Regions from separate parts of the Saccharomonospora amisosensis genome, predicted to be linked through region 2. Evidence: riboswitches for the same ligand, from Rfam matches in the RefSeq annotation. Region 2 holds a riboswitch; the other holds the start of a gene.
What was found. Region 2 has a riboswitch for thiamine pyrophosphate ahead of FHU38_RS05235 (thiamine ABC transporter substrate-binding protein). Riboswitches for the same ligand answer to the same signal wherever they lie in the genome.
Positions count from the first base shown of each region.

Region 1: linked by a shared signal. The riboswitch ahead of thiO (glycine oxidase ThiO) and the one ahead of FHU38_RS05235 (thiamine ABC transporter substrate-binding protein) in region 2 are both predicted to bind thiamine pyrophosphate.

Region 1 is NZ_JAAOYM010000001.1:579,214-584,995, forward strand. Features, by position in the region: gene FHU38_RS02910 (SIS domain-containing protein) at 1-676, opposite strand, end outside; gene FHU38_RS02915 (GntR family transcriptional regulator) at 842-1,576, shown strand; gene FHU38_RS02920 (hypothetical protein) at 1,915-2,679, shown strand; gene thiE (thiamine phosphate synthase) at 2,756-3,433, opposite strand; TPP riboswitch at 3,452-3,557, shown strand; gene thiO (glycine oxidase ThiO) at 3,551-4,669, shown strand; gene thiS (sulfur carrier protein ThiS) at 4,669-4,869, shown strand; gene thiG (thiazole synthase) at 4,872-5,639, shown strand; gene FHU38_RS02945 (MarR family winged helix-turn-helix transcriptional regulator) at 5,732-5,782, shown strand, end outside.
Region 2 is NZ_JAAOYM010000001.1:1,048,482-1,054,263, forward strand. Features, by position in the region: gene FHU38_RS05215 (NAD(P)/FAD-dependent oxidoreductase) at 1-967, shown strand, start outside; gene FHU38_RS05220 (TetR/AcrR family transcriptional regulator) at 969-1,568, shown strand; gene FHU38_RS05225 (hypothetical protein) at 1,622-1,900, opposite strand; gene FHU38_RS05230 (4a-hydroxytetrahydrobiopterin dehydratase) at 1,980-2,270, opposite strand; TPP riboswitch at 2,303-2,414, shown strand; gene FHU38_RS05235 (thiamine ABC transporter substrate-binding protein) at 2,568-3,608, shown strand; gene FHU38_RS05240 (ABC transporter permease) at 3,584-5,200, shown strand; gene FHU38_RS05245 (ABC transporter ATP-binding protein) at 5,200-5,782, shown strand, end outside.

The DNA.
Region 1 (5,782 bases), 470 kb from region 2:
TGAGGTAGCTGGTCTCGGTGAGTTTGAGCGCGGCCTCCAGCGCGGTGGCGAATGAGTAGCCTCTGGCCGTGGTTATCAGTCGGTCGGCGAAACGGTAGCGCTCGACGGCCCGTTCCACCCCTTCCGAGGACTCGACCAACGCCTGCCGTGCCAGCTCGCCGATGTCGCGCACGTGCTCACCACTTCCCCCTCGCGCCGCGTCGACCAGCAGGTAGAGCGCGAGCAGCGTGGCGGAGTACGTCTTCGTGGCGGCCACGGCCAGTTCCTGCCCAGCCCTGATCTGCACGGAGAACTCCGCGACGTCGTGCAGTGGTGACGACGGGGTGTTGGTGACCGCGAGTGTCAGCGCGCCACCAGCCTTGGCAGAGACCGTGGCCTCGAGCAGGTCGGGCGAGCTGCCGCTCTGGCTGACGGTGACCACTAGGACGTCTCGCAGGTCGGGGTGCGCGTCGTACAGCGTTGTCGTCGACGGCGACGCGAGCCCGGCTGGCAGACCCAGCAGGATCTCGATGAGGTACTTCGCGTACAGCGCCGCATGGTCGCTGGAACCGCGGGCAACCAGCAGGGCGAACCGGGGTGAACGCTCGGCGATCGAACGCGCCACGGTGGCGATCTCGGCCCTCGTCTCGACCAGTGCGGCGAGCACCTCGGGTTGCTCGTTGATCTCCGCCGTCATTCGCTCGCCGGTTCTGCCCTCTTTCACGGTGGTCCCTCCGGTCGGCCAGCCGGGTCACCCGACCCGGTCAGGCTGCGGTCTAGACCAATAGTAGGCACGTTCAACGTAGTATTCGAAGGGTACTTTCCACGGTAGGTGGGTACCTATTCAGTGAGGGAGTCGGTCATGTTGGAGGCAGTTGCGAGCACCCGCGGCCAGCGCGAGCCCAAGTACTGGTCGCTGAAGCAGCATCTGCTCGATCTGCTGGAGTCGATGCCAGCGGGATCTCCTATCCCCACCGAGCGTTCGCTCGCGGGGGATTTTCACGTCTCCCGCACCACCGTGCGCCAAGCGCTGGCGGACCTCACGGCAGAGGGCAGGCTTCACCGGGTGCAGGGCAAGGGCACATTCGCGGCCGAGCCGAAGATGGCGCAACGGCTGCAGTTGTCCTCGTACACCGAGGACATGCGGGCGCAGGGCAGGGAGCCCTCCTCGCAGTTGCTGGAGATCGAGGAGATCGTCGCCGAGGGCGACCTGCCGAAGCTACTCGGTGTCCGTACCGGGGCAAAAGTGCTCAAGTTGCGCAGGCTGCGGCTCGCCGACGACGAGCCCATGGCGCTGGAGACGACGCACCTGCCACTGGCCAGGTTCCGTGGCATCCGAAAGCAGATCGCGCAGGGCGGTTCCCTGTACGAGGCGTTGCGGGAGCGCTACGGCGTGCGGCTGGAACGTGCGGAGGAGACCATCGAGACGTCGCTGGCGGGTCCGCAGGAGGCGGAGCTGCTCGGGGCTGACGTCGGAATGCCGGTGTTGCTGCTCTCCAGGCAGACCTTCGCCTCCGACGGCAAGCCGGTGGAGTTCGTTCGCTCGATCTACCGTGGTGACCGGTACAAGTTCGTCACAACGCTGACCCGGCCGTGACGGCTGGCTCCCGGCGGAACCGGAGCGCACTCGCGGCCGGGCAACGCGCCGTCGGCGTGGTGCGGCCGACACGTTCGTGGGTGGCCCATCCGGGGTAATCGATGCTGTCGCTCGAATGGGCGCCGACAGTGGGTCGCCGGTCGTCCGTCGTGGTGGTGGCTCACCGCCGGGGGCATCCCCGCGCGGTGACCCTGGAGTCCACATCAGACGTAGTGGCAGTGTCACTGCGGGCTCACTGCTGGCTCACTGCGGGCTCACTTCGGGCAACGTGGGGAGCATTCCGGACGTGCTTCTCGTTGCCATACCGAGAGACCGGCGAACGCGAGTGAATCGAGATCATGGTCGGGGAGAAGGAGACGAAGACGGCGGAGCAGCCGACCAAGGGTGGCCTCAGACCGGCACAGGTGATCGCGGCGGGACTGGCGGCCACCGCGGCCGCGTTCCTCGGCTCGACCCTCGGCGTCTACGGAACGGTGCTCGGTGCGGGACTGTTCAGCGTCGTTTTCACGGTGGGCAGCGAACTGTTCCTGCGCTCCATGGAGCGCACCCGGGTAGCCGCTCGAGCGCTCACCGAGGCGGGGGGCAGGTTGCCCCACAGGCACGGCCAGTCCGAACGGGCCACGCATGCCGAGGCGCCGCTGACCGAGCAGCCGACCCAGCCCGCCGGACCACTGCCCGACCCCGGAGGGGAGCCGCAGGAGCCGAATGAACACAAACAGTGGTGGAAGCGACGCTGGCCGTGGCTGCTCGCCACCAGCGTCGTCGCCTTCGTGATCGGGATGGCGCTGATCACCGGCTTCGAGGGTGTCACCGGCAAGTCGCTTTCCGGTGAGGGTGCCACCACTGTGGGCAGGCTCGTAGGCGGAGGAGCAGGCCAGCCGGGGCAGGACCAGCCAGACCAGCAGGACCCGGACAGCACACCTTCGCCGTCGGTGACCGAGGAGTCGGAGCCGGGCTCTACCGAAACCTCACCGACCGAGGACACCACGTCCACGACCGAGCCGACCGAGTCGACCACACGAGAGCAGCAACAGCCACCGCCGACCGCCCCGTCGGACGACTCCGTACCCGATCCCGGCGACGCGTCGGTGCCGGGCGGTTAGGCCGTTTCCGGCCGTGAAGGGCAGCCATGCAGGCAGCCGACCTGGTCGCGAGTTGACGTGCTGACCAGCGCCTTTGCTAGCTGTCGTGGGGTTGCAAGGCCTGGCGCAAGGTGGTCGCGGCCGCAGCCGGGTCCTCGGCTTCGGTGATGGCCCGCACCACGACCGCACGTCGTGCACCCGCGGCCACTACCTCGCCGACGCGCCGCTCGTCGATGCCACCGATCGCGAACCACGGGCGGGTGGTGTCGATCCCTTCCGCCACTGCGCGAACCAGCTCCAGTCCGGGCGCTGGCCTGCCCGGTTTCGTCGGGGTCGGCCAGCACGGCCCCACGCAGAAGTAGTCCACGCCGTCCTCGGTGGCCGCCCGGCGAGCCTCTTCCAGCGAGTGCGTCGACCTGCCGATCACCGGATCGTCGCCGAGAATCCGCCGTGCCACGGATACCGGGAGGTCGTCCTGCCCCAGATGCAGCACATCGGCCTGGACGGCGAGCGCGATGTCGGCGCGGTCGTTCACCGAGAGCAGCGCACCGTGTTTCGCGCAGGCCCGCGCCAGCACCTCCAGCGCCTCGATCTCCTCGCTGGCCTCCAGCGTGCCGTCGGTCTTGTCTCGCAGTTGGATGATGTCGACGCCACCCGCCAGTGCCGCGTCGGCGAACTCGGCGAGATCGCCACGGGAGCGGCGGGCATCGGTACACAGGTACAGCCTGGCTTCGGCTAGTCGCTGCCTTATCTGGTCACCGTTGAGCCCGGGCATGGGATCACTGTACGGTGGTGACGTCCGCACGGGAGCCCGAGGCACGGGCTGAGAGGGAGCCGCCGCTCCGACCGTGGAACCTGATCCGGGTCATGCCGGCGCAGGGAGCGTGATCTCATGACTGACACCACAGCCGTCGCGATCGTGGGCGCGGGCGTTATCGGCCTGGCCGTGGCGTGGCGAGCGGCCGCGGCGGGCCACCAGGTCACCATCTTCGACCCGCGACCGGTGCGCGGCGGCGCGTCCTGGGTCGCGGGCGGGATGCTGGCGCCGGTCACCGAGGCCTGGCCGGGCGAGGAGGACGTGCTTGAACTCGGTGAGGAGTCCCTTCGACGCTGGCCTTCCTTCGCGGCCGACCTTGCTGCCGAGGGCATGGACCCTGGGCTGTCCACTGCCGGGACGGTCGTGGCGGCCTTCGACAGCGCCGACGCAGGCCAACTCGACATACTGGCCGGTTACCTGCACCGGCTGGGCAGGCAGGCGTCACTTGTGCCGGGGCGGCAACTGCGAAAGACCGAACCCGGGCTCGCAGGCGCGGTGCGGTCCGGTTTGCTCGTGCCTGGTGACCTCGCCGTGGACAACCGCGCGCTGCTGCGGGCACTGCACGCGGGAGCCCGGCGCCGAGGCGCTCACTTCGTCGCCGAACGCGTGACCGGCCTCGACGGCCGTACGGTGCGCACGGAGACGGCCGAGCACCGGTTCCGCGCCGTCGTGCTGGCAGCCGGTGCCTGGAGCGCGAGACTGCATCCCGAGCTCTGCGGCCAGGTACGGCCGCTGAAGGGCGAGATCCTGCGGCTGCGGGCGCGCAGGGCAACCCTGCCGCCCCCGAGCGGCACGATCCGCGCGATGGTCGAAGGCAGGCCGATCTACCTGGTGCCACGCGCAGGCGACGAACTCGTGCTCGGCGCGACCCAGTACGAGGCCGGATTCGACGAGACGGTCACCGCAAGGGGAGTCCGGGAGCTGCTCGAAGGGGCCGAGCGGGTCTTTCCGAGTGTGGCCGAGTACGAGCTCACGGAGGCAAGGGCGGGGTTGCGGGCGAGCAGTGCCGACAACCTGCCCTACCTCGGCGTGCTCGATGACGGGGTGTTCGCGGCGACCGGGCACCACCGCAACGGCTTGTTGCTGGCTCCGGTCACGGCGGACGCGGCGCTCGCGTGGCTGGCCGGTGCCCCGACACCCCCGGGAGTCCACCGAGCACATCCGGGCCGGATGCGAAGTGAGGAACGAGTGTGATGCGCGTTCACGTCAACGGCGATGAGCGGGAGTTTCCGGAGGGCAGCACCGTCACGGACCTGCTCATGGCCATGGGTACCGAGAAGCAGGGTGTGGCGGTGGCGCTGGACGGCGAGGTCGTCCAGCGACGCGACTGGGCCGATGTCGTCGTGCCGAGTGGTTCACACCTGGAGATCCTGACCGCCGTGCAAGGAGGCTAGGCATGACCGACGACTTCGGCGACCACCTGGTGATCGGTGAGCACAAGCTGACCTCACGGCTGATCATCGGCACCGGAGGGGCGAGCAACCTGAAGGTGCTTCGACGGGCCCTGGTGGCTTCCGGCACCGAACTGACCACCGTGGCGATGCGGCGCGCCGACGCCGAGGGCGGCTCCGGCGTGCTCGACCTGCTGCGCACGCTCGGTATCCGGCTGCTGCCCAACACCGCGGGCTGCCGAAACGCGGCCGAGGCCGTGCTGACGGCGCGGCTGGCACGGGAGGCGCTCGACACCGACCTCATCAAGCTGGAGGTGCACGCCGACGACCGCACCCTGCTGCCCGACCCGATCGAGACGCTGGAGGCAGCGGAACAACTGGTGGCCGACGGGTTCACCGTGCTGGCCTACACCAACGACGATCCGGTGCTTGCCCTGCGGCTGGAGGAAGCTGGTTGTGCCGCCGTCATGCCGCTTGGTGCTCCGATCGGCACGGGACTGGGCATCCGCAACCCGCACAACATCGAGTTGATCGTGGCGAGGGCAGGTGTGCCGATCATTCTGGACGCGGGCATCGGCACCGCCTCCGACGCGGCACTGGCGATGGAGCTTGGTTGCGCCGCCGTCCTGTTGTCGACGGCGGTGACAAGGGCGCAGGACCCCGAACGCATGGCGGCCGCCATGCGCTCTGCGGTGGTCGCGGGCAGGCTCGCTCGTGACGCGGGCCGCGTCCCGCAACGGTTCTGGGCACAGGCATCCAGCCCGCCACGCTGAACCGCCGCCGGTGGGTTCACGCTAGTGGCGCACAGCCCGCCACGTATGGTGAACCGCGATCTCGAGCCGTGCGTGGATCTAAGGAGTTCCAGGTGACCGCGTCGTCACAGGACGTACCCGGCAGGCTGTTCCTCGCCATCGGC
Region 2 (5,782 bases):
CACCACGGCCAAGGAGATCGCCGTGGCGGGTGAGGCGGTGCCCTACGACGCACTGGTGATCGCCACCGGCGCTGCGCCGCGACCACTGCCGGGCGCGCAGCGGGTTCACGGGGTGCATCACCTGCGCACCGTCGAGGACGCGTTGGCGGTGCGTGCCGCACTGGACGCCGGTGCCCGCGCCGTGGTCATCGGGGCCGGGTTCATCGGCTCGGAGGTCGCTTCCGCAGCCCGCAGGCGAGGGCTGCCGGTGACGGTCGTCGAGGCCGACGAGCTGCCGCTCACCCGCTCGGTGGGTCCCGAGGTCGGTGCGATCTGCGCGGAGCTGCACCGTGAGGCAGGCACCGACCTGCGGCTGAACACCCTGGTGAGTGCGGTGGAGTCCCGGCACGGCCGGGTCAGCGGCGTACGACTGGCCTGCGGGACGGTGTTGCCCGCCGAACTGGTCGTACTGGGCACCGGGGTCGCACCGTCGACGGGTTGGCTGGCGGGCAGTGGACTGTCGCTGCACCCCCGCGACAGTGGCGTCGTCTGTGCCGCCACGCTGTCCGCCGAGGGCGCCTCAGGGGTGTACGCGGCGGGGGACGTGGCGCACGTGCCGAACGCCCTGTTCGACGGTGAGCTGCTGCGACCGGAGCACTGGATGAACGCGACCGAGCAGGGTGCCGCCGCGGGCAGCGCCGCGGTCGGGGCGCGTTCGCCGTCGGGTGGGGTGTCGGTGCCGTACTTCTGGTCGGACTGGTACGGCCACCGGATTCAGTTCGTTGGCATCCCGCACGCCGACGAGGTGGTCGTCGCGGGCGGGTCCGGACCCGGGTTCACGGCGCTGTACCGGCGGGGTGACCGGTTGGTCGGCGCGCTCACGGTGGACCGGCGCAGGCAGGTGCACAGCTTCCGCAAGTTGATCACGCAACGGGCTCGCTTGGCTGAGGCGTTGACGCTCGCGGAGGAGGCGGCGACGCCTGCCTAGGATGGCGGTCATGACACAGGCCGTGGCGACGGGTTCCAGCCATACGCGGCAGCGGATCATCGCGGCGGCGATCGAGTTGACCGCCCGCGACGGGTGGTCGAGCGTGACCATGGCGCGGCTGGCTGAGGCGGTCGGGGTCAGCAGGCAGACGGTATACAACGAGGTGGGCTCCAAGCCCGCACTGGCCGAGGCGATGGTCCTCGACGAGTTGGGCCGGTTCCTCGACGCGGTCGAGCGAGCGTTCGACGAGCACCCGGGTGACCTCATGGCGGCGATCCGGTCGGCGGCTCGCGCGGTGCTCGAACTGGCCGAGGACAACGTGCTGCTGCGCGCGATCGTGTCGGCCACTCATGCCGCGGGCACCGACCTGCTTCCGCTGCTGACCACTCACGCCGGTTCGCTGCTTTCTACGGCGAGGGCCGTGCTGACCGAGCGGCTGGCGCGGTTCGAGTTGCCCTTCGACGAACACCAACGCACCGTCGTGATCGACGTGGTGGTGCGGGTGGTGCTCAGTCATGTCATGCAGCCCTCCGACACCCCGGCGCGCACGGCGGAGGACATCGCGTGGGTTGCTGGCCGGGTACTGGGCGCACCGCACTGACCGGTGTCGGAACGCAGAACTCGCGGGCGAGAGCGGGGGACTCGCGGTGGGGGTTACGGGCGGGTTGTCGGTGAGCCCATCACCGGTTCGTCGGGTCGCCGCCTGCCCTTGGCTGTGTAGAACAGCACGCCTCCCGCGACCGCGATAATCATCGCGAACGCGGTGCTGCCCACGACGAGCGCCTGAACGACCCCGTCCGAGGTTGGACTAGCGGCCTGCTCCTGGGTGTCCTTCGTCGCGGCGGCCGCGGGCAGCACCCCGGCGCCGAGCAACATCATGATCAGTAGCCCGAGCGCAGAGGCGGACGGGACACGCCGCACGGAACGGTTCATCGCGCACTCCCTTCGACACGGATCGGCTACCCACAACCACGTCCGTTGCCACGTCAGGAGTTGCCCACGATGCCCGAGATCACACCGAGTCGATCACCTCGTCGATTTCTTCGGCGAAAGTCACGTCCTTTTCGGTGATACCGCCCTCGGAGTGTGTGCTGAGCCGGAACTTCACGGTGCGCCAGCGGATATCGATGTCGGGATGGTGGTTGACACTTTCCGCGATCTCGGCGACCCGGTTCACCACCTGGATCGCCTGCGGGAAGTTCGCCAGCTCCACCGACCGCTCGATGGCGTCGCCGTCGCGCCGCCATTGCGGAAGGTGCGTCAGTGCTTCGTCGATGCGTTCTTCGCTGAGTACATCTGCCATGCGTCCATGGTGATGTCAGGGCGAGTACGCTGCACCTCTGCCACGGGAGTCCGGCCCAGCCGGGCTGAGAGGTGGGCCGAAGCCCCACGACCGTTCGCACCTGATCCGGATCATGCCGGCGAAGGAAGGCTCGCGCCATCCTTGCCGCGGCGACAAGGAGGCCGCATGAGTGGACAATCGCGGAGCTTGCGACGCCTTGCTCATGCGGGCCGACCGGGGTGGGCCCCCGCTGTGGCAGGTTTGTGGGCCACAGCAGGGGAGGGTGTCCCGCAAGATGCCGGAGGCCGCACGAGATACCTGCGGGTGATCGCCGTGCTCGTCGCGGTCGTGTTGCTCAGCGCTGGCTGCACGCTGGTCGGCGAATCGGGGGAGCAGGAGCAGGGCCCGGTCACGGTCACGCTGGTAACCCACGACTCGTGGGCGGTCCCGAAGGACGTGCTCGCCGCTTTCGAGCAGCGCGCGGGTATCCGGGTGCGCGTGCTCAAGGAGGGCGACGCGGGAGAACTCACCAACAAGCTGGTCCTGACCAAGGCCAACCCGATCGGTGATGTCGCGTACGGCGTGGACTCGACGTTCGCCTCGCGCGCGCTCGCCGAGGGCGTGTTCGAGCCGTACACCAGCCCGGAGGCCGACCGTGGCCCGCAGCGTTACGCGATCGACCGGCAGCACCGGCTGTCGGCGGTGGACGTGGGCGACGTCTGCGTGAACGTCGACACCCAGTGGTTCGCCGAGCGTGACCTGCCGCTGCCGCGGACGCTCGACGACCTCACCAAGCCGGAGTACCGCGGCCTATCGGTGGTGCAGAACCCCGCCACCTCGTCGCCGGGGCTGGCGTTCCTGCTCGCGACCGTAGCCGAGTTCGGCGAGCCGGGGTGGGCCGACTACTGGCGCCGGCTGGCCGACAACGGGGTGCAGGTGGTCAGCGGCTGGACCCAGGCCTACACCCAGGAGTTCTCCGGTTCCTCCGGCAAGGGGCCGCGCCCGATCGTGGTGTCGTACGCCTCCTCTCCCGCCGCCGAGGTCGACGCCGAGGGCAGGCCACGCACCGAGGCGCTGCTGGACACCTGCTACCGGCAGGTGGAGTACGCGGGCGTGCTCGCGGGCACATCGCGGCCGCAGAAGGCGGGCCAGGTCGTGGACTTCCTGCTGTCGCAACAGTTCCAGTCCACCGTGGCCGAGAACATGTACGTTTATCCCGCGCGGCAGGGGGTGGCGCTGCCGTCCGGCTGGGACAAGGTGGCGCCGCCGCCCGCGGACCCGGCCTCGTTGCCGGGTGAGCGAGTGCGTACCGAGCGCGAACGCTGGATCAAGCAATGGCGCGACCTGCTGGGAACGTAGCGGCCGGCACGCTGTCGGCCGCACTGCCGATCGGGTTCCTCGCGGTGTTCTTCGCCTGGCCGGTCGTGGCGATCCTGCGGCTGGGTTTCAGCGAAGGGGCCGTGATCACCACGCTGGCGCAGGCGCAGACCTGGGAGCTGGCGACCTTCACGGTCGGGCAGGCCGCGGCCGCCACCGCGGTCGCCGTCGTGGCAGGGCTCCCGGTCGCGTACCTGATCGCCCGGGTGCGGCTGCCCGGTGTCGCCGCCGTTCGCACGTTCGTGCTGGTGCCGTTCGTGCTGCCGACCGTGGTGGTCGGGCTGGCGTTTCGCACGCTGTGGCCGGGTGGCGGGGTGATGACGATCGTGCTGGCCAACGCGTTCTTCAACGTCGCTGTCGTGGCGCGGACCGTGGGTGGGCTGTGGGGGCAGCTCGACCGCAGAGGGGAGGACGCGGCGCGGGCGCTGGGCGCCTCGCCGTGGCAGGCTTTTCGATCGGTGACCCTGCCCGCGCTGGCACCGGCGATCGCGTCGGCTGCGGCCGTGGTGTTCCTGTTCTGCGCCACCAGCTTCGGGGTCGTGCTGCTTCTCGGTGGCTCGCGGCTGCGCACGCTGGAGACCGAGATCTACCTGCGCACGGTGGAGCTGCTCGACCTGTCCGGCGCCGCCGCGCTGTCACTGGTACAGCTCGCCGCGGTCGTCGCCGCGTTGGCGATCGGTGCGGTGGCTCGCGGACGCGGGGAGAAGGCGGCCGTTCTGAATGGTCGCGCCAGGTCGGCACGGGCGCCGCGACGGAGTGAGTGGTGGGTCGTCGGCGGGGGTTTCGCCGTGATCGCCCTGCTGGCCGTCCCGATTGTCGCGCTGCTCGTCCGCTCGGTGTCCGGCCGGGACGGTTGGAGCCTCGCGGGGTACCGCGCGCTCTCCGGCGCGGGCGAGGGCGGCGTGCTCACCGTGACTGGATGGCAGGCGGCGATGAACTCGCTGCGTACGGCCTTTGACGCCACGGTGTTCGCGATGCTGGTCGGCGTGGTCGCGGCGGTGACACTGGTGTCGTTTCGACGTTCGAGGCAGCGTGCGGCACGTCTCGGCGGCGATCTGATGGATGCGGCGTTGATGCTGCCGCTCGGTGTGTCCGCGGTGACCGTCGGGTTCGGCTATCTGGTGACACTCGGTGACCTGCCCTGGGACCTGCGCACGTCGCCGCTACTGGTTCCGTTCGCCCAGGCCCTCGTCATCATCCCGCTGGTCGTGCGGATGGTGCTGCCCGTGCTGAGATCGGTGGACGAGCGGCTGCGCCAGGCCGCCGCCACCCTCGGGGCACGGCCGGCCCGGGTGTGGCGGGAGGTGGATCTGCCGCTGGTCGGCCGCTCGCTCGCGGCGGCGGCGGCCTTCGGCTACGTGGTAGCGCTCGGCGAGTTCGGCGCCACCAGCTTCCTCGCCAGGCCGGAGGCCCCCACGCTGCCGGTGGCGATCGCCGACCTGGTGAGCAAGCCCGGCGAGTTGAACAGCCAGTTGGCGTACGCGGCGTGCGCGTTGCTGATGGTGGTCACCTTCGCGGTGGCGGCGGTGATCGACCGGCTGCGTTCGCCGCAGTCGCGGGTCGGGGAGTTCTGATGCTCACCGTGTCGGGGTTGACCGTGCGATACGGCGGTTTCGTCGCGGTGAGGGAGTCGAACCTGGAGATCGCGGACGGCGAGGTGCTCGCCCTGCTCGGGCCGTCGGGATCGGGCAAGTCGACGCTGCTGCGCGCGATCACCGGGTTGGAACCCTCGGCAACCGGCGAGGTGCGTTGGGACGGTGCCGACCTCTCGCGGGTGCCGGTGCACCGCCGCAACTTCGGGTTGGTCTTTCAGGACGGCCAGCTGTTCCGGCACCGCGACGTCGCGGGCAACGTCGCCTTCGGGCTGCGGATGCGCGGGGTGAGCGCCGCTGAACAGGCGGAACGGGTGAGCGAACTGCTGGAGTTGGTGGGGCTGTCCGGCTACGAGCGGCGCGCGGTGGGCGAGCTGTCCGGAGGTGAGGCGCAGCGGGTCGCGCTGGCGAGGGCGCTCGCGCCCCGCCCGCGGCTGCTGCTGCTCGACGAGCCGCTGTCCGGGCTGGACAGGGAACTGCGGGAACAGTTGGCGATCGACCTCGCCGAGGTGTTGCGCCGAGCCAAGATCACCACGCTGCTGGTGACGCACGACCAGGAGGAGG